3 regions of the Mesorhizobium sp. M1399 genome follow, and region 3 is predicted to be linked to each of the others. Evidence: riboswitches for the same ligand, from Rfam matches in the RefSeq annotation. Region 3 holds a riboswitch; each other region holds the start of a gene.
What was found. Region 3 has a riboswitch for cobalamin ahead of NKH05_RS15985 (CbtB domain-containing protein). Riboswitches for the same ligand answer to the same signal wherever they lie in the genome.
Positions count from the first base shown of each region.

Region 1 (7,886 bases), on a different contig from region 3:
CGTTTCCTGCGACCGCGGCAGGTCGTTGAACCAAACGGCGACGTGCAGTCCGGCATCTGCTCCCTGGACAGCGATGCGATCGCCGAAGCTGTGCCGCAAGGCGCCCAACAACGTCTCCCGACGCTCGCCGTTCAGCCTGCGCACACGCCGCACATGGCCTTCGTAGCCGCCACTCTCGAACAAACAGGCCAGAGCCTCCTGTTCAGCCACCGGCGAATGCCGGTCCGCGAATTGTTTGGCGGTAGCGAAGACCTCCTGCAATTCCGTCGGGACGACGAGATAGCCGATACGCAGCATCGGCGAGAGCGTTTTGGAGATCGTGCCGAGGTAGATGACAGCCCCGTGGTCCTCAAGACTGTGCAGCGGAGGGACCGGATTGATGTCGTAGCGATATTCGCTGTCGTAGTCGTCCTCGATCACATAGGCGTTGTTGTGCCGCGCCCATTCCAGAAGCTGATGGCGGCGCGCGATCGGCATGACGCCGCCCAGCGGAAACTGATGCGATGGCGTGACATAGGCCAGTCGCGCCCCGATCCCCGCCAGCAACTCCGTCTTCATCCCGTCCTCGTCGACGGTGACGGGGATGGGCAAGGCACCCGTACTGGCAAAGACCTGACGCGCCATCCTGTAGCACGGGTCCTCGATGACGAAGCGGTCGGCGCGATCGAGAAGCAGGCGAGCGCACAGATCGAGGCCCTGCTGCGAACCGTTGACGATGATGATCTGCTCGAGGTCGCAGCTCAGGGTTCGGGCGCGCCAGAGATAGCCCTGGAGCGCCTGGCGCAGCCGGCGCGAGCCGCGAGGATCGTCATAGGCAAGACGCAACGGGCGCTGCCCCATCGCCTCGTTCATCGCACGTTTCCAGACCAATGCGGGGAAGTCTGACGTCGCCAGGTCGCCATAGCGGAAATCGACCTTCAGCCCAGTCGGCAGATAATCCGGCCAGGGCGGCGTAACGCGCAGTCGTTCGCCATAGGCGGACAGATGAACCGGGCCGACTCGTTTCGCGACAGTGCGGCTCGTCTCAGGACCGATCAGCGAGGATGCAACGCGAGGTCGTGCGCCTTGACGGACTTCGATAAAACCTTCCGCGGTCAGCTGGTCATAGGCGACCGTCACCGTCGTTCGCGAAACCCCAAGGTCATTTGCGAGGCCTCGGGAGGACGGCAGCTGACTGCCGGTTTCATAGACGCCGCCGAGGATTTGCTCGCGAAGAGCCTCGTAGATCTGGCGTGCACCCATCGCGTGCGAGCGAGCTGCAGAGCCGGCACTTGAAGACTGGACCATTTCATTCATTGCTAACTGGATATTTCACATTGGCCAGTTTGCCGTCAATCTTTCGGAAACCCAAGAAAGATCTAGAGGCCGAATGACCCATTCCTATCAATCGGAAACCGATGCTCTCACGCGGTCGCCCAACGACACCGGTCCCGGATTCGCCACTCGGGCGATCCATCATGGCTACGATCCGGCCCGCTTTTCCAATGCCGTTCAGCCGCCAGTCTTCTTGACCTCGACCTATGGATTCGAAAGCGTGGCAGCGAACGAGGCCGCCGCCACCCTTGGCGGAAGGCTCTATGCGCGCGAATACAATCCCACAACGGAGATCCTCGAACAACGGCTTGCCAATCTGGAAGGAGCCGAGGCAGGTTTGGTCGTTGCCTCGGGGATGGCGGCTTTCGGCACACTGATCTTGTCGCTCCTGTCCCAAGGCGATGAACTCATCGTCCACAGGACACTTTATGCGAACACGCTTGCCATGGTCGAACAGGCGGTCCCCCGCTTCGGCATCAAGGTCGTCGCGGTCGACCTGTCCGATCCTCACAATCTCGATGCCGCGATCACCGAGCGGACCCGGCTTGTTTTCTTCGAGACGCCGGTGAATCCGCTGAGCCGCATCCTAGACATCGCTGCCATTGCCGAGCGCGCCCACGCGCGCGGTGTAAAGGTTGCAGTCGACAGCACCTTCGCCTCCCCCGCGCTCCAGCGGCCGCTCGAACATGGGGCCGACCTCGTGCTCCACTCGCTGACCAAATACATCAATGGGCACGGCGATGCCCTTGGCGGGGCGATTCTCGGCGACGCGCAAACGCTCCGCACGCTGCACGAAACGGGCCTGCGCTACATCACCGGCGCAGCGCTCTCGCCCATGTCAGCCTTCCTGATCCTGCGCGGTCTGAAGACGCTCACGCTGCGCATGGAACGGCACAGCGCCACTGCCCTTGCGGTGGCTCAGGCGCTCGAGGCGCACCCGGCGGTGGCATGGGTGAGTTATCCTTTCCTCGACTCGCACCCTGATCAGGTGACGGCGCGAAAGCAGATGTCCCAAGGGTCGGGCATGTTGGCCTTTGGCCTCCACGCTGGGTTCGAGGGCGCGCGGCGGATGATGGACCGGCTCAACCTGATCGCCCGGGCTGTCAGCCTCGGCGATGCCGACAGCCTCATCTATCATCCGGCAAGCCTGACCCGTGCTCGTCAGCCGATCCGCAAGGATGCGCATCTGGCCGGTGGAGTCGGCGAGGACCTCATGCGTCTCTCGGTGGGTCTTGAAGACGTCGATGACCTAATCGCCGACCTGCGGCGGGCTCTGGACGCCTTGTGATGACCTGCCGTCCGGCCAGTCCTGCGCTCACGCACAAACCTGGAGTCTTGCCATGGCATTCCTGAGCGGTCTTTCCGCGTTTCCCATCACGCCCGCCGATCGTGACGGCCGCGTCGATACCGTTGCTCTGCGCAGGTTGATTGCCAGGCTTTGCGCCGCTCAGGTCGACTCCATCGGTCTTCTCGGCAGCACCGGCACCTACATGTATCTGTCGCGCGAGGAACGGCGACGGACGCTCGCCGAGACCTTGGACGAAATCGCCGGGCGAACGCCGGTCGTGGTGGGTGTGGGCGCGTTGCGCACCGATGAAGCAGTGAGATTCGCGCAGGACGCCAAGGCCCTTGGAGCTGCCGCGGGGCTGCTTGCCGCCGCCTCCTACACCCCGCTCACTGATGACGAGGTGTTCGAACATTTCTCCACGGTGGCGCGCGAAAGTGGCCTTCCGATCGTCATCTACGACAATCCAGGAACGACGCATTTCCGTTTCACCCCAGCACTCGTCAGCCGCCTGGCAAAGGTGCGGGGGATCGTCGCTATCAAGAATCCGACAGACAAGGGCGATGCGATCAAGAGCCATCTGGCCGACCAGAGGCGCACTATGCCGGAAGGGTTCTCGATCGGCTACAGCGGCGACTGGAACGCCGCAGAGGCCATGATCGCCGGCGCCAACACATGGTACAGCGTCCTCGCCGGCATCGTGCCCGAGGTCTGCGTGAAGATCGTCACGGCGGCGCAACAGGGCGATGCGGCCGAAGCGCGACGGATCGATGCCACGCTTGCGCCGCTCTGGAGCCTCTTCAAGGAGTTCTCGAGCCTTCGCGTCGTCTATGCACTTGCCGAATTGCTCGACATTTGCCGTACCGACCCCCCGCGTCCCATCCTGCCTCTGCCCTCAGCAGCGAAGCGCCAGATCGCCGCCGCGTTGGAACGCTTGCCATCGGATGTCAACCGGTGAACAGCGAACCCGGCGGCCAGTGAAGGAACCTGTCATGTATGTACCCGCGCATTTCGATGAACCGAGCCGAGAAGTCCTTTACGAACTGATCGAGAACAACGCACTTGGCGTGCTGATAACCATGGCTGGAGCGGTCTCGACGCCAATCACATCCCCTTCGAACTCGACACGTCACAGGGAGAAAACGGTACCCTTTACTCCTGCGCGATTAATACACGTGCCGAAGGAAAGTGCACATTCTCGCTCGAGTGACTTATTTCAAAGGATGTGATCGCGTTTTGGCACATTCACGGCCGACATGCGGCAGCCGGTCACTCACCACATGGTGAGCAACCAGGAAACCCTCCGGCCTACACTTTCTACCGGAGCGCACGTGCTGCATCGACCATGTTCATGAGGGCAGGGCGGACCTCCTCCCATTTGCGTGTTTTGAGGCCACAGTCCGGGTTTACCCACAGCTGGGAATCCGACAGTCGCTCGCGGGCAAGCATGACGAGATCCGAAATCTCGCCGACTTCCGGGACGCGTGGTGAGTGAATGTCGTAGACTCCGGGACCGATTTCGTTCGGATATTTGGAGCTCGTGAAGGCGTCCAGCAGTTCCATCTTCGAGCGCGACGTCTCAATCGAAATGACATCCGCATCCATTTCAGCGATCGCGTCGATGATCTCGTTGAACTCCGAGTAGCACATGTGGGTATGGATTTGAGTCGCGTCCTTTACACCCGTTGAAGCGATCCGGAAGCATTCGACAGCCCAGTCGAAATAGTCTTTCCAGTCAGACTGGCGCAGTGGCAATCCTTCGCGAAACGCGGCCTCATCGATCTGGATCATCCTTGCGCCGGACCATTCGAGATCCGTCACCTCGTCGCGGATGGCGAGCGCGATCTGGCGGCATGCTTCGGAGCGGGGTACGTCGTCGCGAACAAAAGACCAGTTGAGAATGGTCACCGGGCCTGTGAGCATTCCCTTCACAGGGTTTTCCGTAAGCGACTGGGCGAATTGCCACCAGCGCAGCGTCATCGGCTTGGGCCTCGATACGTCGCCGAAGATGATGGGGGGGCGCACGTAACGCGACCCATAGCTCTGCACCCAGGCATGCTGGGTGAAGGCGAAGCCGGACAGCTGCTCGCCGAAATACTGTACCATGTCGTTTCGTTCGAACTCACCGTGCACCAGCACGTCCAGCCCGATCTCTTCCTGCCAGCGAATTGCAGCCTCGATCTCCTTCTTCAGGAAGGTCTCGTAGTCGACATAGCTCAGCTGGCCGTTCGCATGAGCGGCCCGCGCCCTGCGTACCTGCGGCGTCTGCGGGAAGGACCCGATGGTCGTCGTCGGGAACGGCGGCAGCCCGAGCGTGCCGGCCTGGACTCTGGAGCGCTCGGCAAAAGCGCTCTCTCGTCGCTTCATGCTGTCGTCAATGCTGGCGATCCGCCCCTCAACCAGCGGGTCATGGATCTTCGTGGATGTCACGCGAGTGGCGGCAGCCTCGGCAGACGCTTTCAACGCGCCTGCCACCGCATCCCTGCCTTGGGACAGGGCCCGGGCAAGCAACACCAACTCGTCGGTCTTCTGGGCCGCGAAGGCGAGCCACGACCTGATGTCCGCGTCGAGTTCCGTCTCCATGCGGAGGTCGATCGGCACATGCAGCATCGAGCAAGAAGGCGCGATCTCGACGCGGTCCAAGGGCCAGCCGGCGACGATCGGTTTGATGCGGTCGAGAATGGCGGGCAGGTTCGCACGCCAGACGTTGCGGCCATCGATCAAGCCAAGCGAGAGCACCAGATCCTTCGGTGCGAGCCGACCCACCGTTTCCAGCTGCTCGGGAGCGCGCACGAGATCAATATGCAGCCCGGCCAGGGGCAGAGAAACCGCGGTTTCGAGATTGTCTCCCAGCGGCCCGAAATAGGTAGCCAGCATGATCTTCAGCTCGGGCGCGGCTTTCGACAGCTGGCCATAGGCGAATTCGAACGCAGCTCGTTCGTTCGGGTTCAGATCGAGGACAAGCGCTGGCTCATCGATCTGCACCCAGTCGGCTCCAGACAGCTTCAGCCTCTGCAGGAGTTGCTCGTAGACGGGCAGCAGCCGCGGCAGGAGCGCGATGGGATCGAATCCTTCGGCAGGCGATTTCGCCAGCTTGAGGAAGGTGATCGGTCCAAGGATGACTGGGCGTGTGTGAACGCCGAGAGCTTTAGCCTCGATGAAGTAATCGACCGGTTTCGTCGACGAGAGGGCGAACGTCTGATCATCGTTGAGTTCCGGCACAATGTAGTGATAGTTGGTGTCAAACCACTTGGTCATTTCCATCGCGGTTACATCAGACCGATGAGCCGCCTGCTGGTGACCAGCGTGTCGACAATCCTCCGTCTGACCCTGGTTGCCCCGCGCCATTGCGAAGTAGATGTCAAGTGGAACCTCGCCGCTATTCCAGCCGTAACGGGATGGAACGGCGCCGACCATGGCTGCGGTGTCGAGCACATGGTCGTAGAGCGAGAAGTCGTTCGACGGGATTTTCGACACGCCGCGATCGTGCTGCTCCTCCCAGCTAGCGGCACGGAGCGCCTTCGCGGTCGTGAGAAGGTCGGCAGCGGACGATTTTCCGGACCAGTAGCTTTCAAGCGCGAATTTCAGTTCTCGCCGACGACCGAAGCGGGGCACGCCGAGCGTTGCTACAGGAATTTGCTGAGAGACAGTCATGCCAGACCCCGATGGTTGGGGCGTCGGTCACAAGGAAGGCGCTAGCAGGCCGGCACGAACGCCAGGCTGCAGCGGCCACCGAGACACCCCGCCCGTGGACGTAATTCGCCGTGGCAGGTCTCCTGGCTCGCGGGGTCATAGCCTCTACCCGTCTTCCCAAGGCTATTCGCCTCAGTGACATGAGTGGGGTTGGCTCGCCGCTAACAGTTGCGGGGGCAGCGCCGGCATCGCACCGGCTTCCCTCTTAGCTCCGCTGCGGCAGCGCCGTACGGAGAACCACGACGCGGGAGACAATTACAGCAGTTCGCTTCTTTGTCAACGCCGCATAAAGAAATGTTTATGTCGTTATGTTAAATTTCCGTTGGCATGTTCCAAAGGTCGCCTCGAAAGCGAAAACTGTGGAAGCCTTGAGCGGCCGGTAAATCAAAGCAATGACGCACGGCGCCCTTGTCCAGGAGGATAGGGGTTCGTCGGCTGCCGGCAGCAAACATACCGGCAAGCGCGGTGGTGCTGCTTAGCGCATCATGCGAACCACCTCGGCGTCGAACTTCGGCTCCGAGGTTCCGACCGCTTCGTTGGTGATCTGCTCGCGACCATATTCGGCTCAATGGCGAGGCTGTTGCCCATGTGGAAGCTGTTGGCCGTGATGCCCTCGGTGATACGACACAACGATTTCGAGGGGAGCACCCGAGGCCAGGCGCAGCGGCGTGTTGCGAAGTGATCGAGGCCAATGTCTCGAACTGCTTGTTCGCGGCCCACCGGCTCAAGGTAACCCGCCTTAAACCACCGGGCCAGCTCAAGTCCTGTCCAAATGAGGCCTGAGCGGCAAATCGTCGTGCACGCGCACGGTTTGTGATGCGTCTTGGGCGGGCAATCGCCACGGTGCAGCGCGCAGAAGCGGTCCCCAATTGGGAAGCCGAGGGCGTGAGGGCAAGCCAGCGCCACAGGCGGAAGGGGACTTGGACCTGTTTGCCCTGCTGGACCACAAGTTCGCGACACAGGGCCTCAAGGTGAAGACCAAGAGTGATTATGCGCGGGACCTCGCCAAATTCATCAAAAGCAGCGGGCAGTCAAAGTTCGGCGCCGATTGACATGGAGATAGCCATCGCGGCGGACCGCCCAGGCGGACCGCAAGCCGGAATACAACCGGGTGCAGGCGGCCAAGCTCGTCCACAAGATGGCGTCGGGCACACACCGGCGATGGGAGAGCGGACCGTGGAGTGCAGGAACTTCACGCCTATCCACGCTCCCGTGGACGTGTCCTGCGGCACATCGGCAGCGATATTGAGGAGGCAGTTGAGCTTCTGGTCGAGCACTCTTACCTGCCACTACCTACGCTTAACGTCATCTCGTACTGAAAACGCACCACGCAAGGTCGAGGTGTAACATGCGCCCTTCGTGGATGGTTCTAAGCTTCCTCGGGCGCGGTCAATCTGTGATAACGGTCGCTTGGAACCTCCATCACCGCGACGCGATCAAGGTTGGCGTATCGCGCTCGGTAGTAACCTTCTTCCTCCACTTCGGCGAAACTACACTGGGGAACGTCAAAGGTCGCAGCTTCCAATCCGAAGAAAGTCGTAGCGGTTTCTTCATCCAAGAAGTTCCACTCATCTTCTCCGTCGTCATATGTGAC
Region 1 covers NZ_JAMYKZ010000022.1:44,205-52,090, forward strand. The annotation lists gene pdxR (MocR-like pyridoxine biosynthesis transcription factor PdxR) at 1-1,287, opposite strand, end outside; gene NKH05_RS28440 (trans-sulfuration enzyme family protein) at 1,370-2,602, shown strand; gene NKH05_RS28445 (dihydrodipicolinate synthase family protein) at 2,655-3,557, shown strand; gene metE (5-methyltetrahydropteroyltriglutamate--homocysteine S-methyltransferase) at 3,917-6,253, opposite strand; cobalamin riboswitch at 6,349-6,549, opposite strand; gene NKH05_RS28455 (hypothetical protein) at 7,213-7,344, shown strand; gene NKH05_RS28460 (hypothetical protein) at 7,662-7,886, opposite strand, start outside.
Region 1: linked by a shared signal. The riboswitch ahead of metE (5-methyltetrahydropteroyltriglutamate--homocysteine S-methyltransferase) and the one ahead of NKH05_RS15985 (CbtB domain-containing protein) in region 3 are both predicted to bind cobalamin.

Region 2 (7,886 bases), on a different contig from region 3:
GTTCATCGGCGTCAAAAAAGCAGATGCCTTGCGAGATGTTCTCGATCGCGGTCTGGAACCGCAGTGCCTGGTCTTGAAGCGCTGCAATCGTGGCGCGAAGCTCGCGCTCGAGCGCCTCATATGAGGCAGTCGCCAGTTGTGCCAGCGTCGTCAAATTGGCGGATTCGGGCACTTCGGCGGTTTGCCTGGATGATTTCGTGGCCAAATACAGTTCCTCCCGCTGATGCTTGAGGCAAGCAAAGGAGGCTCGCCTTCAACCCAAAAGCGAGTGCATATTGGTCGGGATATACTAATGGCAGGTGAACCGGCTCAACGCCGACGCGACCGGCACAGGCAACGGAAGCCGTGAGTCGGTCGCGGTTGCCGGAGCCGTGAGACTTAGTCCATATGCGCGGCAGGCGCTCCACCGGCGGGCGGCGCAGCCTTTGGCTTGCGCAGCAGGAAAACAAACGGGACGGCAAGCAGTGTCATCATCATCAGCAGCTTGAAGTCATTGACGTAGGAGACCATCATCGCCTGGATATTGACCATGCCATCCATCAGCGACAGCGCCGTCGGATCGCCGCCCGCCGCTGCCGGCGACGCCGCCCAGAGGTTGGGATTGAACGGATTGATATAGGCCGAGAGCTCAGCGTGGTTGATCTGCGTGTTGCGTACCAGCAGAACCGTCACCACCGACACGCCGATCGACGAGCCAAGATTGCGCACCAGGCTGAACAACGCCGTGGCATCGGTGCGGAAGCGTGCGTCGAGCGTGGCGAAGGCCACGGTGGACAGCGGCACGAACACCATTCCCATTCCAAGGCCCTGGATGACGCCGGAGCTGAGGATAAGCCAGTTGTCCATCTGCGGCGAGAAGCTGGACATCGTATAGAGCGATTGCGCGGTCAGCAGGAAGCCGATGACGACGAGGATCCTGGCATCGATCCTGTGCATGATCCGCCCGACGAACAGCATCGCGATCATCGTGCCGACACCGCGTGGCCCCAGGACGATGCCGATGGTGAGGGTCGGATAGCCGAAGATGGTCGACAGCATTGGCGGCAGCAGCGACATGCTCGCCAAAATGAGCACGCCCATGACAAAGATGAACGCCAGCCCGGTGACGAAATTGCGATCGAGGAAGATCTTCGGGTCGATAAAGGGGTGCTCCGCCGTCAACGTGTGAATGGTGAATACCCAGAAGCCGGTGATGGAAAGACCAAGCTCGATCCATATCTCGATCGAGGAAAACCAGTCGACCTCACCGCCACGATCGAGCATCAGTTGCAGCGCGCCGACACCGAGCGAGAGCATGGCGAAGCCGAAGAAATCGAAGCTGCGCACCCGCCGGGCCACGCTGGGGAGATATGCGGCCATGCCGAGGAAGGCGATGATGCCGACCGGCAGGTTGATGAAGAACACCCAGCGCCAGTTGAAATTCTCGGTCAGCCAGCCACCCAGCGTCGGGCCAAGGATCGGTCCCAGCATGATGCCGGCGCCCCAGATGGCCATGGCCTGGCCGTGGCGTTCCCTAGGGTTGATGTCGAGCAGGAAGGTCTGCGACAGCGGCACGATGGCCGCGCCGAAGACGCCTTGCATCAGCCGGAAGAGAACGATGGTCTCCAGGCTCCAGGCTATGCCGCACAGCATGGAGAAGACGGTGAAGCCGACCACCGCAGTCAGGAACAGCTCCTTGCGACCGAAGCGGTCGGCAAGCCAGCCGGTCACCGGCGTCATGATCGCGGCGGCAACGATGTAGGAGGTCAGCACCCAGTTGATGTTGTCGGGGGAGGCGCCGAGATCGCCGGTCATGGTCGGCAGCGCGACGTTGGCGATCGTCGTGTCGAGCGCCTGCATGATCGTCGCCAGCATGAGCGCAACTGTGATCAGGCCGCGGTGCGGTACTTCGCGAAAGGGTTCTGGGGTGCTCATGACGTAAAACTTCCAGCAGGTAACAAAAACGTGTACATTAGGTTTCCGGACGGCGAGGCCCTCGCTGCAGAGAGACCCTCATCGCGGTGGGACGCGAGCATCGATGTGGGGGTTACATCGACTGAGCGTCTCGACAAAGCGGGCGCCTGCCGCCCGGAAACCTGAGGACCGAAGATCCTGCGCAACGTTGTCTGGTTTAGCCAGGCCGCAGCGCAGCCCGTCTACGCATTCAACTCTTCCTGCGCCTCCCTCGGACCAATCCTGTCACCTGCATCCATCTCGCTGTTTGCCATGCGGCCGCTGTCAGGCCTCTTTACTTGGCCTCGCCTGCCGTGGCGCGGCGGAAAATGCCCGGCAGCCCGCGGGAAACGCCGGTGTCCACCGTGACGGTCGCGCTCATGCCGGTGCGCAGCGCCATCTTGGCGTCGGCGTCGGTCAACTCCAGGCGGACCGGAATGCGCTGCGTGACCTTGACCCAGTTGCCGGTGGCGTTCTGCGCGGGCAGCAGCGAGAACTCGGCCCCGGTGCCGGCGCCAATCGCCTTGACGGTGGCTTCGAACGTCTTGCCCGGATAGGTGTCGACCACGATTTCGGCCTTTTGGCCCGGATTCATGTTGGTGAGCTGCGTTTCCTTGAAATTGGCGTCGACCCAGGTATCGCCGGTCTCGACCAGCGAAAACAGCGGCGTGCCCGAGCCGACATACTGGCCGACCTTGAACGAAGCGGCCTGGCTGATGATGCCGTCGGCAGGCGCTTTGACTGTTGTCTGGACCAGATCGTAGGCCGCCTTGTTGCGTGCGGCGAGCGCCGCCATCACTGTCGGATGCTTGTCGGTCTCGATGTCGGGATTGCCGCCAAGTGCCGCCTTGGCGCTGACGATCCCTTGCTGGGCCACGGCCAGCTGCTGCTTGGCCTTGTCGAGGTCGTTCTTGGCCTCGTCCAGCGACGACTTGGCGTTGATGCCCTTGCGGGCAAGGTCGGCGGCGCGGTCATACTGCGACTGCGCGTACTGGACCTGGCTTTCGTCGGACTTCTCTTGCGCCAGCGCCTGGCTATAGGCCGCACGCAGCTGCTCGACATTGAGCCGCGCGCCGGCCACCGCCGCATCGGCCTGGGCCAATGCGATCCGGTAGGGCTCGGGATCGATGGCGAACAACACGTCGCCCTGCTTGACAGACTGGTTGTCGAAAATATCGACCTGAACGATGCGGCCCGCCGTATCGGCGGCTATCGACACCTTGGCCTGCTGCAGATTGGCGTTCTCGGTCTCCTGATAGCGGCCGCCGGTCACCCAGACATAGCTGCCGCCGGCGATCAACGCAGCGGGCAGCACAAACATCAAAAGGAAGCGGCCGGCACGACGCTTCTTCTTCGGCGCCACTGGCGCCGGAGCTACCTGCGGAGCGACCGTGACCGGAGCTGCCGCCGGCTTCGCGGGAGCTTCCATCTCCAGCTTGGCCGCATTCTTATCTACTTTGGCTACCGCGTTCATGCTGCTGCGCCTTCCGTATTCTTCACTTTTTCCGAGGGCGGCGTCTCACCATCCGCAAGATTCTGCACCATTGTCTCCAGCGCCTTGACCAGGACGCGGCGATCTTCCGGCGAAACGCCAACGAGCGATTCCTCATACACCTCGCCGGCAAGGCTCTTGACGTGGGCGTAGGCTGCGTTCGCCTTGGCGGTCGGGAAAATCATGCGCACTCGTCTGTCGGTTGCGTCGGGACGGCGCTCGATCCAGCCGCCCTCCTCCATGCGATCGACAAGGCGCGAGACGCTGATCGGCTCGATTTCGAGAAGCTCGGCAAGCCGCGCCTGCGCGACACCCGCCTCCTTGGCGACACGGACCAGAAGCCGCCATTGCGCCGAAGAAAGGCCGAAACCACTGGCGCGCGCCTCGAAGCGCTTGCGCATCAGGCGCTGCACGTCGTGGATCAAAAAGCCCAATCTGTCGATGCCGTCGGAAACCATGAGCGACATATATAATAAGCGTGCTCATAATTCAAGGAACCCGGATTGTGCCAGAAGGCGGCAAATGTACATGGCAGTCACATCATGAGCGATTGCGAATGAGCATCGTGACCACGAAGAAAGCGCCGACCGAACTGGTGATGATGCCGATCGGCAGTTCCTGCGGCGGCAGCAGCGTGCGCGCGAGAAGGTCGCTTGCCAGCAACAGCACCGCTCCGAAGAGGGCGCAGCTTGCAATCAGGCGCAGATGAAGCGGGCCGGCCAGGGTCCTGGACAGATGTGGGATCATCAAGCCAACGAAACCTATGACGCCTGCGACCGAGACAAGGATCGCCGTCGAGAAAGCGGCGACGAGAAATGTCATCCTGCGCATCCGCGCAACCGGGACGCCGAGGCTTTCAGCGGCATTCTCGCCGGCCAGGAAAGCGTCGAGCCGGCGGTGGTTCCAAAGTCCATAAACAAGGATGGTGCCTGCGCCCAGAGCAGCCAGCTCGATATTGTCCCAACGGGCCAGCCCGAGCCCGCCCATCGTCCAGAACAACACCGAGTGAGCGGCGCGCTGGTCTCCGGCAAAGACGAGATAGTTAGTCAAGGCGGTGAACATGAACGAGACGGCAAGCCCGGCGAGGATCAGCCGTTCGGGGCCTTGCCCCCTCACCCGCGAAACCAGCAAAAGCACGATGCCGGCGGCCAATACGCCGCCCGTGAAGGCCGCGACCGGCAACGTCCAGATACCGAAATGGTCGCCAAAAATGGTGATGACGGAAACCGCGCCGGCCGCGGCTCCGGACGACAGGCCGAACAAGAACGGATCTGCGAGGTCGTTGCGCGTTACGTCTGCAGCAGCGCGCCGATGACGCCCAGCCCGGCGCCGACACAGATGGCCATAATCGTGCGCGGTAGCCTAAGATCGAGGACGATCTTGGCAATCGGGATCTTGCCGGCCGGACCGGACACGATGTCTCCGTCCAGCCCGGCGGCATGTCCGAGCGCAGCAATCACGTCGCTCAACGCGATGACCGTCGATCCATAGGCAATCGACAGCAGAGCAAGAGCGGCAATCGCTGCTGCTCCTGCTGTCATCGCCAATTCGAACGCTCTCTGGCGCAAGCTCAGAAAGCTTCCGGGTGCATCGCCCTGGCGATCTTGCCGATCGCCTCGATGTTGGCAGGCCCAGGCGTCAGTTCGGCATAGCGCAGCGCAATGAAGTGCTCATTTTTGACCGCCTCAGTCTCCTTCATCGCCGGATGAGCTTTCAGGAAATCGAGCAGTTTTCTGTAGCCGCCGTCCTGGTAGTCGAGCAGGATAAGAAATTGCGGATTGCGGGCCGCCACCGTCTCCCAATCCGTATTGCCCCAGCTCGTCGGCATGTCGGCCATGATGTTGTCGCCGCCGGCTGCGGCGATCATGGCGCTGGGGATCGCGAACTTGCCTGATGTGAAGGGTTTGTCTTCGCCGGAGTCGTAAAGAAACACACGCGTTCCCGTGCGGTCGCCGATCTTTGCCGTGATATCGGCGAGCTGCGCCTTCCAGTTCGAAACAAGCTTTCCCGCCTCCGCCTCCTTGCCAAAAATCTTGCCCAGCTTTTCGACATCACCATAGAGCAGGTCCATCGAGGCTGCGGGGCGGTTCTGGTCGAGATGGACGCAACTTTCCGTCGGCACCAGCGTCTTGATACCGTGCGGGGCCAGCGTATCGGGCGTCACCTCGCCGCCAGGCTTCATGCCGTAATACCAGCCGGCGAAGAAGAAATCGGGCTCGACGGCGACGAGGTTTTCGAGGGTCGGGTATTTCGGCGCGAGTTCCGGGATCGCGCCCTGCTCGGCCTTGAATTCCGGACCGACCTTATACCATCCGGTGATGCCGGTCAGGCCGACGATCGATGGTTGCAGCCCCAGCGCGAAGGCCATCTCCGCCATGTTCAGATCTTGGATGACGGCGCGCTTCGGCGCGGCGTCGAACGTCAGCGGCGTGCCGCAGCTATCAACGGTTACCGGGAAAGCGAAGGCGGTCTGGGCAAGTAGGAGGGAGGCAAAAGACAGTACGAGGCGTTTCACGGATGTTGCTCCTTGGTCAAATCGGGATGTGAAGAGGCGCGGTTCGGAACGTCGAAGACCGTGAGTTCGCGGTCTTCGGTGGGATGGCGCAGCCAAAGCACGTCAACGCCGAAAATCTCGCGGATCAACTTCTTGGTCAGCGCCTCGCGCGGACTGGCAAGTGCCTGCAGGCGGGCCTCGTTCATCACCGCGACCCTGGTGGCAAATGGCGTGACAAGCGACAGATCATGAAGCACCGCCACGACGGTCATGCCAAACTGCGATACGAGTTCGAGAAGGTCGCTGCGGGCGCGCGGATCGAGATGATTGGTCGGTTCATCGAGGAACAGGATTTTGGGCTCCTGGGCGATGGCGCGCGCCAACTGGGCGCGTTGCCGCTCGCCACCGGATAGCGAGCCGATCGTGCGGCCGAGCAGCGGCAGCAGGCCGGTTCTGCGAAGTGCTTCAATGACGATGTCGCGTTGCTCGCTCCTCCGTCGCAAGCCGGCATGCGGGACGCGCCCAAGCTCGACGTAGTCGATCACGGCAAGCCGCGGATCAGGCTGGTCGGTCTGGCCAACGACCGCCATGTGCAGTGCCCGCTCGGCGTCCGAAAACCTCTCCAGCCGGCGTCCGGAAAATCTCACATCTCCCGCGCTTGGCCGCAGCGTACCGCATAGCATGCGCAGCAGCGTCGTCTTGCCGGCGCCGTTGGGGCCGATGATGGCGAGGCGGTCGCCCGGCGCTATCGAAAGGCTCACCGCGCTGACCAGGCACCGGCCATTCGTCGTCGCGCTCAGTTCACACGCTTCAAGAAGAGGCTGGGAGGCGTCCAACTTACCGTCACTTTCTCAATGGCGACGGAAGGAAGCTGGACGGACCGGCCGACAAGACCGATGTCCACGTCTCCTCCCGGCACACCCCGTCCGGTCAACTCATGCTGATGGCAGGTCTCCTGGCTCGCGGGTCTTTGCGCCATCCTGCCTTCCCAGCCTTGCCGGCCAGTGGCACTTCGGATTTTGCTAACCGCTTACAGTTGCGGGGGCAGCCACGGCCTCGATCCGAAGATCTCACCGTGTTCCCTTTTCACCCCTTGCCTTTCGACTCGGGGACCATCAGTCAGCCACCCTAGTTTTCCGCCAATCACAGCGCAATAAGTCTTGTCAGAAGGAGCCATATAGATCTCGTGATGTAATAACGTTACATTTAAAAGGACGTTTGCCCGCTTCCTGTCAAGCCTTTTCGCGCGACGCCTGCGAATTGCCGACGACCGTCGCTCTCGATTTGCGCAGTGCGCAATTTCGATCAAACTGCCTCCGCCAGGAAGCGGCACCATAATCTTGCCAATATAAGACATGGCCAATGTAAAGACTGGGCCATGTAAAGACTGGGCCAATGCGGAGACTGGGCCAATGCGAGGTGCCAAATGAATCCGACCGAGAAGGCGCTGTGGTTCGTCGAAAGCCATCTGCCCGAAGCAGTCTCGCTGGACGATGTCGCCAAGAGCAGCGGGGTGTCGCGCTTTCATGTGACGCGGGCTTTCGGCGCGGCTACCGGCCGTTCGGTGATGAGCTACGTCCGTTCTCGCCGACTGACCGAAGCGGCGCGCAAGCTTGGCGCCGGCGCACCCGACATCCTCTCGGTCGCGCTCGACGCCGGCTATGCCTCGCATGAGGCCTTCACCCGCGCCTTCCGCGACCAGTTCGGCACCACGCCGGAACTGGTACGCGCACAAGGCTCGCTCGACAACCTCGATCTTGTGGAGCCGATCCTGATGGACCAGTCCTTTCTCGCCACTCTCGAACCACCGCGTTTTGAGACCAGCCGGCCGTTTCTCATCGCCGGTCTCGGCGAGCGTTACAGCTGCGAAACCAGCGCCGGCATCCCGATGCAGTGGCAGCGGTTCGGCCCCTATATTGGCAACATTCCAGGCGAGATCGGCGACGTCGCCTATGGCGTCTGCGTCAA
Region 2 covers NZ_JAMYKZ010000013.1:143,235-151,120, forward strand. The annotation lists gene NKH05_RS23470 (EAL domain-containing protein) at 1-205, opposite strand, end outside; gene NKH05_RS23475 (DHA2 family efflux MFS transporter permease subunit) at 379-1,914, opposite strand; gene NKH05_RS23480 (HlyD family secretion protein) at 2,228-3,406, opposite strand; gene NKH05_RS23485 (MarR family winged helix-turn-helix transcriptional regulator) at 3,403-3,882, opposite strand; partial or broken gene NKH05_RS23490 (FecCD family ABC transporter permease) at 3,965-4,965, opposite strand; gene NKH05_RS23495 (ABC transporter substrate-binding protein) at 4,995-5,939, opposite strand; gene NKH05_RS23500 (ABC transporter ATP-binding protein) at 5,936-6,754, opposite strand; cobalamin riboswitch at 6,847-7,050, opposite strand; gene NKH05_RS23505 (GyrI-like domain-containing protein) at 7,345-7,886, shown strand, end outside.
Region 2: linked by a shared signal. The riboswitch ahead of NKH05_RS23500 (ABC transporter ATP-binding protein) and the one ahead of NKH05_RS15985 (CbtB domain-containing protein) in region 3 are both predicted to bind cobalamin.

Region 3 (7,886 bases):
CGGGAATATTATTCGATCACGGAGCTGACCCGCGAATTCGACGTGTCGACGCGGACGTTACGCTTCTACGAGGACGAAGGGCTGGTGCAGCCGGTAAGGCGCGGCCGCACCCGGCTGTTCCGTCCGTCGGACCGGCATCTCATCCGGCAGATCATGCGCGGCAAGAGGCTCGGCTTCTCGATCAACGAGATCCGCGAAATCATCCAGATGTACAGGGAGCCGCCCGGCGAGGTTGGGCAACTCAAGCTGATGATCAAGCGCATCGAGGAAAAGCGCGAGGATCTTCGCCAGAAACGCCGCGACCTCGAGGAGACCCTGGCCGAGCTCGACCAGGCCGAGGAATCCTGCGTCGAGCGGCTGGTTGAACTCGGCGTCACCACGTAAGCGCGGTGTCAGCCTCGGCTCAAATCCAGCGCCGCACCCTTTTGGCGTAGTCCCGGTACTTCTTGCCGAATTTGGCCGTCAGCACCTTCTCCTCGCTCTCGATCGTCAGCTTCTGCGTCAGGAACGCCGCGATGACCGCCAGCGGCAGGAACCAGGCGATCCCCGAGACAAAGGCGAGGCTGACCAGCAGCAATGTGTTGGCGAGGTAGATCGGATTGCGGCTGACGGCGAAGGGTCCGGTGGTCACCAGATGGTCCGGCACGCCGTTCGGGTTGAGCGTCGTCTTGGCGCGGATCATGGTGCGGATTGCCGTGAACCAGAGCGCGGCGACCGCCAACAGCCCCACAAGCCCGGCGGCGAACAGGATGTCGCCGAGAAGATCGCCGATCCACGGCAGTGGATAGAGAAACCCTAGCGCGACGCTGACGATGATGGCGGCGATATAGATCAGCGGCGGCCATGGGATGTGCCCCAGCTTCGGCTGCCCAGGATTTTGCTGCACGGGTTTCGGGTGACTGTCGCTCATTGCTGTCCTCCCTCGATTAGCGCGTTCTCGGTTCCGCCGCCTCGGTTTGGGCGGTACAGGTGCCGGCGAGCTCGCCAATATGCGCCTTCCACTCCGGGGACTGGTCGTTGCTGTAGAGCCGGTCAAGCGAGGCTTCGCCCTGGAGAGTGTCCAGCATGCAGGCACAATAGCTGGAGCAGAACTCGGTGTCGCGCGCCTGCTCGCAGGATATTTGGCAGGATTTCAGAAAGTTCACCTCCCTGCTTTCGACCCGCGCCGGCATGAATTGCGAAAACAGCCAGACCGAGCCGATCAGCAGCGGCTGATGGATCAGATAAAAGGCAAGGCTGTGCCGGCCGATGAAGACCAGCGGGTTTGCCCAGCGGCCTGGCGTCATGGCCGACAGCCGGGTCAGCACGCCGGAGGTGGCGGCGAGTTTGGTAACCGCGATGCCGGCAAGCACGGCGCCGAACCAGGGAAGCAGCGGAACATAGTCGTTGGAGTGCGGATTGGTCGCCGATAGACCGACCCACCACAAAGCCGGATGATCGAAGGCCTCGGATCTGAGGTAGAAGGGCGCCGCGATGACAAACGCCGCGACAAGCAGCGTCAGCAGCGCCGGCAGCCGCAGGAACGCCAGGCCGAGCAGGCTGGCGAGCGCGATCTCGTGCAATATGCCGAAAAAAATGAAGCCGTCGGGCGTGGCGATTCGGGTGACCAGCGATATTGCGAGAGCCGCCCCGGCAACCATGGCGAAGCGCTTCCAGAAGCCTGTCCAGCGGATTTTCTTGCCATGGGCGAGATAGAGGCTGACGCCGACCAGGAACAGGAAGCTCGAGGCGATGCAGCGCGCGTAGATTTTCCACCAGCCGAAGGCGGTGAGGCCGGGATCGGTGTAGCCGAAAAATTCGAGATCCCAGGTGAAATGATAGCTCGCCATGGCAAGCAAAGCGATGCCGCGTGCGATGTCGATGGCGGCGATGCGCTTCGCCTTCGGTTGATCCTGAACGGCGGTGGTCGGCGTGGCGATGCTCATCGGTCTCGCTGTCTTGGTTCAGCCCCGGCAAGACGACTATCACGGTTGCCACCGTCAAAAGAAGCAGTCCTCGCGTCGCGTTGGCGCGGGTCAGCATTAGAACTCGCTTTAGGCCAGAGCCGGAAAGCCTTTGGCCGGCTTCGCTTTTTGCCGTGAAGGCGTCGGTTTCCTGTTACCCGGCCAGGAATCGCCGCGGCAGATTTGTGCTCCAAACCCTGCTTTGGGCGATTCTGCTTCGGGGAAAGCAATGGCTACCCATGTGCGCCATCCTATCTGGCTTGCGGCCTTGCGGCCGGCGGATGCACGCACCTTCGCCTCGCTTTATGCGGTCGAATCGTTCGCGCGCGCCACCGTCTCCAGCGTCATCCCGATCCAGGCCTATGAGATCCTGCACAACGAGCAGATCGTCTCGATCCTCTACACGGTCGTGGCAATGCTCGGCCTCTCGGCGACGCTGTTCATGCCGATGTTGATCCGGCGCTTTGCCCGGCGCTGGGTCTATACCGCCGGTGCCTGCCTGCTGGCCGTCGGCTCGCTGTTCTTCGTCACTCATACGCTTGCTGGCCAAACGGTCGGCATGCTCTGCCGCGTCATCGGCGCCAGCGCGCTGGCGATCACGCTCAACCTCTACATCATGGACCACATCCGCAAGACCGATTTCATGCAGGCCGAGTCGCTGCGCATGGCGTGGTCGATGCTTGCCTGGACCGCCGGGCCGACGCTCGGCATTTTCCTCTACACGCGTTTCGGCATCTATGCCGCGCATAGCGCGGTGGCCGTCTTCGCCATGGCCCTGCTGGCGCTGTTCTGGACCTACCGGCTTGGCGACAACCCGTCGATCCGCCCGGGCAAGACGCGGCCGGTCAATCCGCTGGCCAATATCGGCCGCTTCGTCGCGCAGCCAAGGCTGAGGCTGGCCTGGCTGATCGCCTTCGGCCGTTCCTGCTTCTGGACGACGTTCTTTGTCTATGGGCCGCTGTTCATGGTGATCACCGGCGAGGGCGAGCTCGCCGGTGGCCTCTTGGTTTCGGCCGGCAATGCGCTTTTGTTCATGGCCATCTTCTGGGGCAGGGCGGGAAAGCGTTTCGGCGGCCGGCGCACCATGACGTTTGCCTATTTCGCCATGTCGGCGACGCTGCTGGCGGCCGGCGCCGTCGGCGAGGCCGCGCCGCTCGTCACCGGCGCGTTGCTGCTTTGCGGTGCCTTCTTCACCATCGCGCTCGATGCGCTGGGCTCGACCGCGTTCATGCGCTCGGTGCGCTCGTATGAGCGGGCGCAGATGGCGGCGGTCTACCGCACCTATCTCGACTTTTCCGAGCTGACGCCGCCGCTGGTCTATTCAGTGGTGCTGGCGTTCTTCGGCCTGGGCGCGGTTTTCGCGACGCTCGGCCTGCTGGCGGCGGTCTGCGGCTTCGTCACTTGGCGCTATCTGCCCAAATCGCTTTGATGTTCAAGCGCCGCATGCCGCTCGCGCACCCAGTTGTGGAAGCGGTGCAAATCATATTCCTCGGGCATCAGCACGCCGGCCTTATGGCGCATCGAGCGCAGGCCCTTCTGGTTGACCTCGCAGATATCAGCGTCTTCCTCCAGCACCTGGGTACCGAAGGCGACGATGTTGTCGATATCCGCAGCCGGATCGACGAGCGCTTCGGGCGAAAAAAGCCATTCGGCGGTGAGTTCGGTCTGCTCCGGCCCAAGCGGCACCAGCCGCACGGTCCTGACATAGTCGACATGGCCGACGACGAACATCGACGGCAAGTTGGTGGCATAGGTCTGCCCGGCAGCACGCTCGGCCGGCGTCAGGCTCGAAAAGACCGAGCCGTGGACGCGCCCGTCGCGCGACCAGGTTTCGGCCCCGGCCCGCAAGCCGCCGGCAAATTCCGGCGCGTCATTGTCGGCGTGGCGCGCCCATTCGGGGTCGTCGTGCCGGCCCATCAGGCCGCGGCCATAGATCGGCACCAGCCGCGACAGGTCCTTGTGGACGCCAGGGCAGTGCAGGCACTCGTTGAAGTTCTCCCAAAATATCTTCCAGTTGCAGTTCATAACCTTGCGCAGCACATGGCCGCTCAGCAGCGTTTCCAGCGGCCAGTTGGCGAGGTTGCCGGATGCCGGATCGAAGGATGTTTCAGCCGAACCGGCAGCGTCTTGCGCGAGGTTGACGAAAACGAAACCGCGCCACACCGAAAGCGCGACGCGGTAGAGCGGATGATCGGCCTTGTCGAAACCGTCCGGCAGCGATTTCGACGGCACGCGCACCAGATCGCCGCGCAGCGAATAGGACCAGGCGTGGTAGGGGCAGGTGATGAGCCGCGCCTTCAGCCGTCCTTCGCTCTGCTGGCAAAGCTGCGAGCCGCGATGCCGGCAGGTGTTGTGAAAGGCGCGCAATTCGCCGGTCTCGTCGCGCAGCACGACGACCTCCTGCGTGCCTATGCGAAACGTCCTGAAAGCCAGCGGATGGGCAAGGTCGGCCTCGCGGCAGACCAGCAGCCAATTGCGATACCAGATGGCCTCGAGATCGCGCTGATAGCCTGCGATGTCCCAATAGGCCGATGACGGCAGCGTCGGCTCGGCCCGCGTCAGGCCGTTATAGGGACCGCGCTCATTCGGGCTGGGTTGCATGCCGGCTTCCTCCCCATCCGCCAGCCGACACCCGGCTGTGAGAATTGTCAATTGCGGCGCCGGCCGGCGAGCTTGGCGAGGCGGCGCATTCGCCACACGATCCGGCGGAATTTGGTTTGCCGGGCGCGGCGATTCTGCCTATAGTCGCTGATGTCGTCGGTTCCGTTTGGAACCAAGAGGGAATGCGGTGCGGGCGAAATTCTTGCCCAATGCCGTGGCTGCCCCCGCAACTGTGTGCGGTAGTCCTCTCCATATGCCACTGAAGATTTTCTTCGGGAAGGTGGGGAAGGGCGCTGATCCGCGAGCCAGGAGACCTGCCGGCGACAGGAAACTGACTTCTATGCCCTCGGGTGGAGGGCGAAAGGACAAGACATGAATACCGCTTCCGTCTCGCTCGGCGCTTCCGTCTCCTCGCAGTCGCGTTTCATGCAGCTGGCGCTTGCTGCATTCCTCGGCATTTTCGTCATGGGCTTTGTCGGCTTCTCGCACATCGATGCGGTCCACAATGCCGCCCACGACTATCGCCACTCGATGGGCTTTCCCTGCCACTGACAAGGGGCTGACATCATGACACTGTTTCGCAACGTCGTGTTCATCGCGGCGATCGCAGGGCTCGTGGCCGGCGTCGTTCTCGCCTGCATGCAGGCCTATGCCACGGTGCCGCTGATCCTGAAGGCGGAAGTCTACGAACAGGCCGGCGGCGGCCATGACCATGCCGCGGCACCTGCGGCACCGGTCGAAAACGCCGGGGGCACGATGGCTATAAGCAGCGCCGCGCCGGCACCGGCTGAAGCAATGGCTCCGGCGGAGGACGAAGGCTGGGCGCCGGCCGACGGTTTCGAACGTTTTGCCTTCAGCGTCGTTGCCAATATCGTCACCGGCATCGGCTTCGCGTTGGTCCTGGTTGCGGTTTCGGAGTTCGCCGGCGGCATCGGCAATTGGCGCCAGGGCCTGTTCTGGGGGCTTGCCGGCTTTGCCGTGTTCACGCTGGCGCCGGGCCTCGGCCTGCCGCCGGAATTGCCGGCAATGCCGGCGGCCGACCTTGTCCAACGCCAGATCTGGTGGTGGGCAACGGTGGTGGCGACCGCCGCCGGTCTCGGCCTGCTCGCCTTCCGCAGATCGCTGCCGCTGGCGGTCCTTGCCGTGGCGTTGATGGTGGCGCCGCATATTGTCGGCGCGCCGCAGCCCGACAGCTTCGAGACGACAATCCCGGAAGGCCTGCATCATCAGTTCGTGGTGGCGGTGACGCTGACCAATCTGGTGTTCTGGCTGGTGCTCGGCGCGGTCGTCGGCGTGGTGCGCGGCCGCTTCACCGGCACGGCGACCAGCCTGCGCGACAGCTTTGCCTGACCGCGCTGCCGGGGCGCTGACCCTGATCATCGGCGGTGCGCGCTCCGGCAAGAGCGTGCATGCCGAGAGGCTGGTGAGTGCCTGTCCGGCGCCATGGAGCTATATCGCGACGGCGCAAGCCTATGACGAGGAGATGCGCGAACGGATCGCGCTGCACCGCTCGCGCCGCAGCGCCGGCTGGACGACCATCGAGGCGCCGCTCGACCTTGCCGGCGCGATCGAGGCACTGCCTGACGGCCAGCCGGTGCTGATCGATTGCCTGACGCTGTGGCTGACCAACCATATGCTGGCCGAACATGATGTCGAGGCCGAATGCCGAAGGCTGGCAGATGTGCTGTCGCGGCCGCGTGGACGCTGGTTCGTGGTGTCCAACGAGGTCGGCCAGGGCATCGTGCCGGAGAATGCGCTGGTAAGACGGTTTCGCGACGCGGCCGGCCGGTTGAACCAGGACGTTGCCGCCGTCGCTGACACCGTGCTTTTGATGGTGGCGGGGCTGCCGCTCAGGGTGAAATGACATGGCTGATACTATCGACCCCAAGGACGAGGAGCGCCACCGCGCCAAGATGGCCAAGCGCAAGGCGGTGCAGGACGCCGAGGTTGCAGCCAAGACGGTCGAGAAAGGGCTGTTGATCGTCAACACCGGTCCGGGCAAGGGCAAGACCACGGCCGCCTTCGGGCTGGCGCTCAGAATGCTCGGCTACGGCAAGCGCGTCGGCGTCGTCCAGTTCATCAAAGGCAAATGGCACACCGGCGAGAAGGATGCTTTTGCCTGCTTCGGCGACCGCGTCGTCTGGCACGCCATGGGCGAGGGCTTTACCTGGGAGACGCAGGACCTGAAACGCGACATCGCGGCCGCCGAGGCCGCCTGGGCCAAGGCACTCGAGCTGATGGCCGAGCCGTCGATCAGCCTGGTGGTGCTCGACGAACTCAACATCGCGCTGCGCTACGACTACCTCGATCTCGAAAAGGTGGTCGCGGCGCTGAAGGCGCGTCGCGAAGGCCTGCATGTCGTCGTCACCGGCCGCAACGCCAAGCCGGCGCTAGTCGAGGCGGCCGATCTGGTCACCGAGATGGGCGTGACCAAGCACCACTTCTCCGCCGGCGTGAAGGCGCAGCAGGGGATAGAGTTCTGAGGGGTTTGGCGATCGGGGAAGGGCGTTTCGGAGCAGGCGGCGCCGGCGAAGCTGCCGATCTCCCCCCTTGTGGGGGAGATGCCCGGCAGGGCAAAGGGGGGCACTGTCCCTCGGCCTGTCAGTCGGAGACAACTACGTCGTCAGACCGTCATTAGCAGGTGAACGGTCAAGAGGCTGGCGATCCTTCGCGCCCCCCTCTGTCCTGCCGGACATCTCCCCCGCGAGGGGGGAGATTGGATGGCGCTTCGGATTTCGCCAACCTCGAACGTCAAAGGCAGGGAATGAGAAGCGCAAAGCTGGGGCGATTATTCTTTGGGCACAGCAATTTTGTTCTTGCTTTGTGCCGGCAGCTATGGTACTAATCTCGCTATGGTGCTAACTGGCTCCAACGACCCGCCGCTTGGCGGGTTTTTTGTTTCCGCTCGATCTCGGGCGCAGGTCACGCCAAGATAACAACCACTGCGATCACCCCGAACAGCGCGATCAGCAGTAAGTCGGCGACCCGGTAAAGTTTCAGCGCCCGTCGGATGTCGGTGCTCTCGATATCGTCGCGGCGGCCGCCTTCGCCCATCAACGCGTCTTCGACCATGACGCCGTCATAGGAACGGGGGCCGGCGAGCGCCAGGCCGAGCGCACCGGCCATCGCTGCTTCCGGCCAGCCGGCATTGGGCGAGCGGTGTTTTTTCGCATCGCGCCGCACAGCATGCCAGGCGGCTTTGGCATCGGCGCCCTTGACCAGGAAAGCGGCAAGCACGATCAGCAGCGCCGTCAGCCGTGATGCCGGCAGGTTGATCCAATCGTCGAAGCGCGCCGCCGCCCAGCCGAAGGCCTCGTGGCGCGGGGTGCGGTGGCCGATCAT
Region 3 covers NZ_JAMYKZ010000008.1:171,000-178,885, forward strand. The annotation lists gene NKH05_RS15960 (MerR family transcriptional regulator) at 1-384, shown strand, start outside; gene NKH05_RS15965 (methyltransferase family protein) at 404-910, opposite strand; gene NKH05_RS15970 (heparan-alpha-glucosaminide N-acetyltransferase) at 927-1,925, opposite strand; gene NKH05_RS15975 (MFS transporter) at 2,173-3,372, shown strand; gene NKH05_RS15980 (aromatic ring-hydroxylating oxygenase subunit alpha) at 3,351-4,544, opposite strand; cobalamin riboswitch at 4,685-4,880, shown strand; gene NKH05_RS15985 (CbtB domain-containing protein) at 4,917-5,096, shown strand; gene NKH05_RS15990 (CbtA family protein) at 5,112-5,894, shown strand; gene cobU (bifunctional adenosylcobinamide kinase/adenosylcobinamide-phosphate guanylyltransferase) at 5,887-6,408, shown strand; gene cobO (cob(I)yrinic acid a,c-diamide adenosyltransferase) at 6,410-7,027, shown strand; gene cbiB (adenosylcobinamide-phosphate synthase CbiB) at 7,467-7,886, opposite strand, start outside.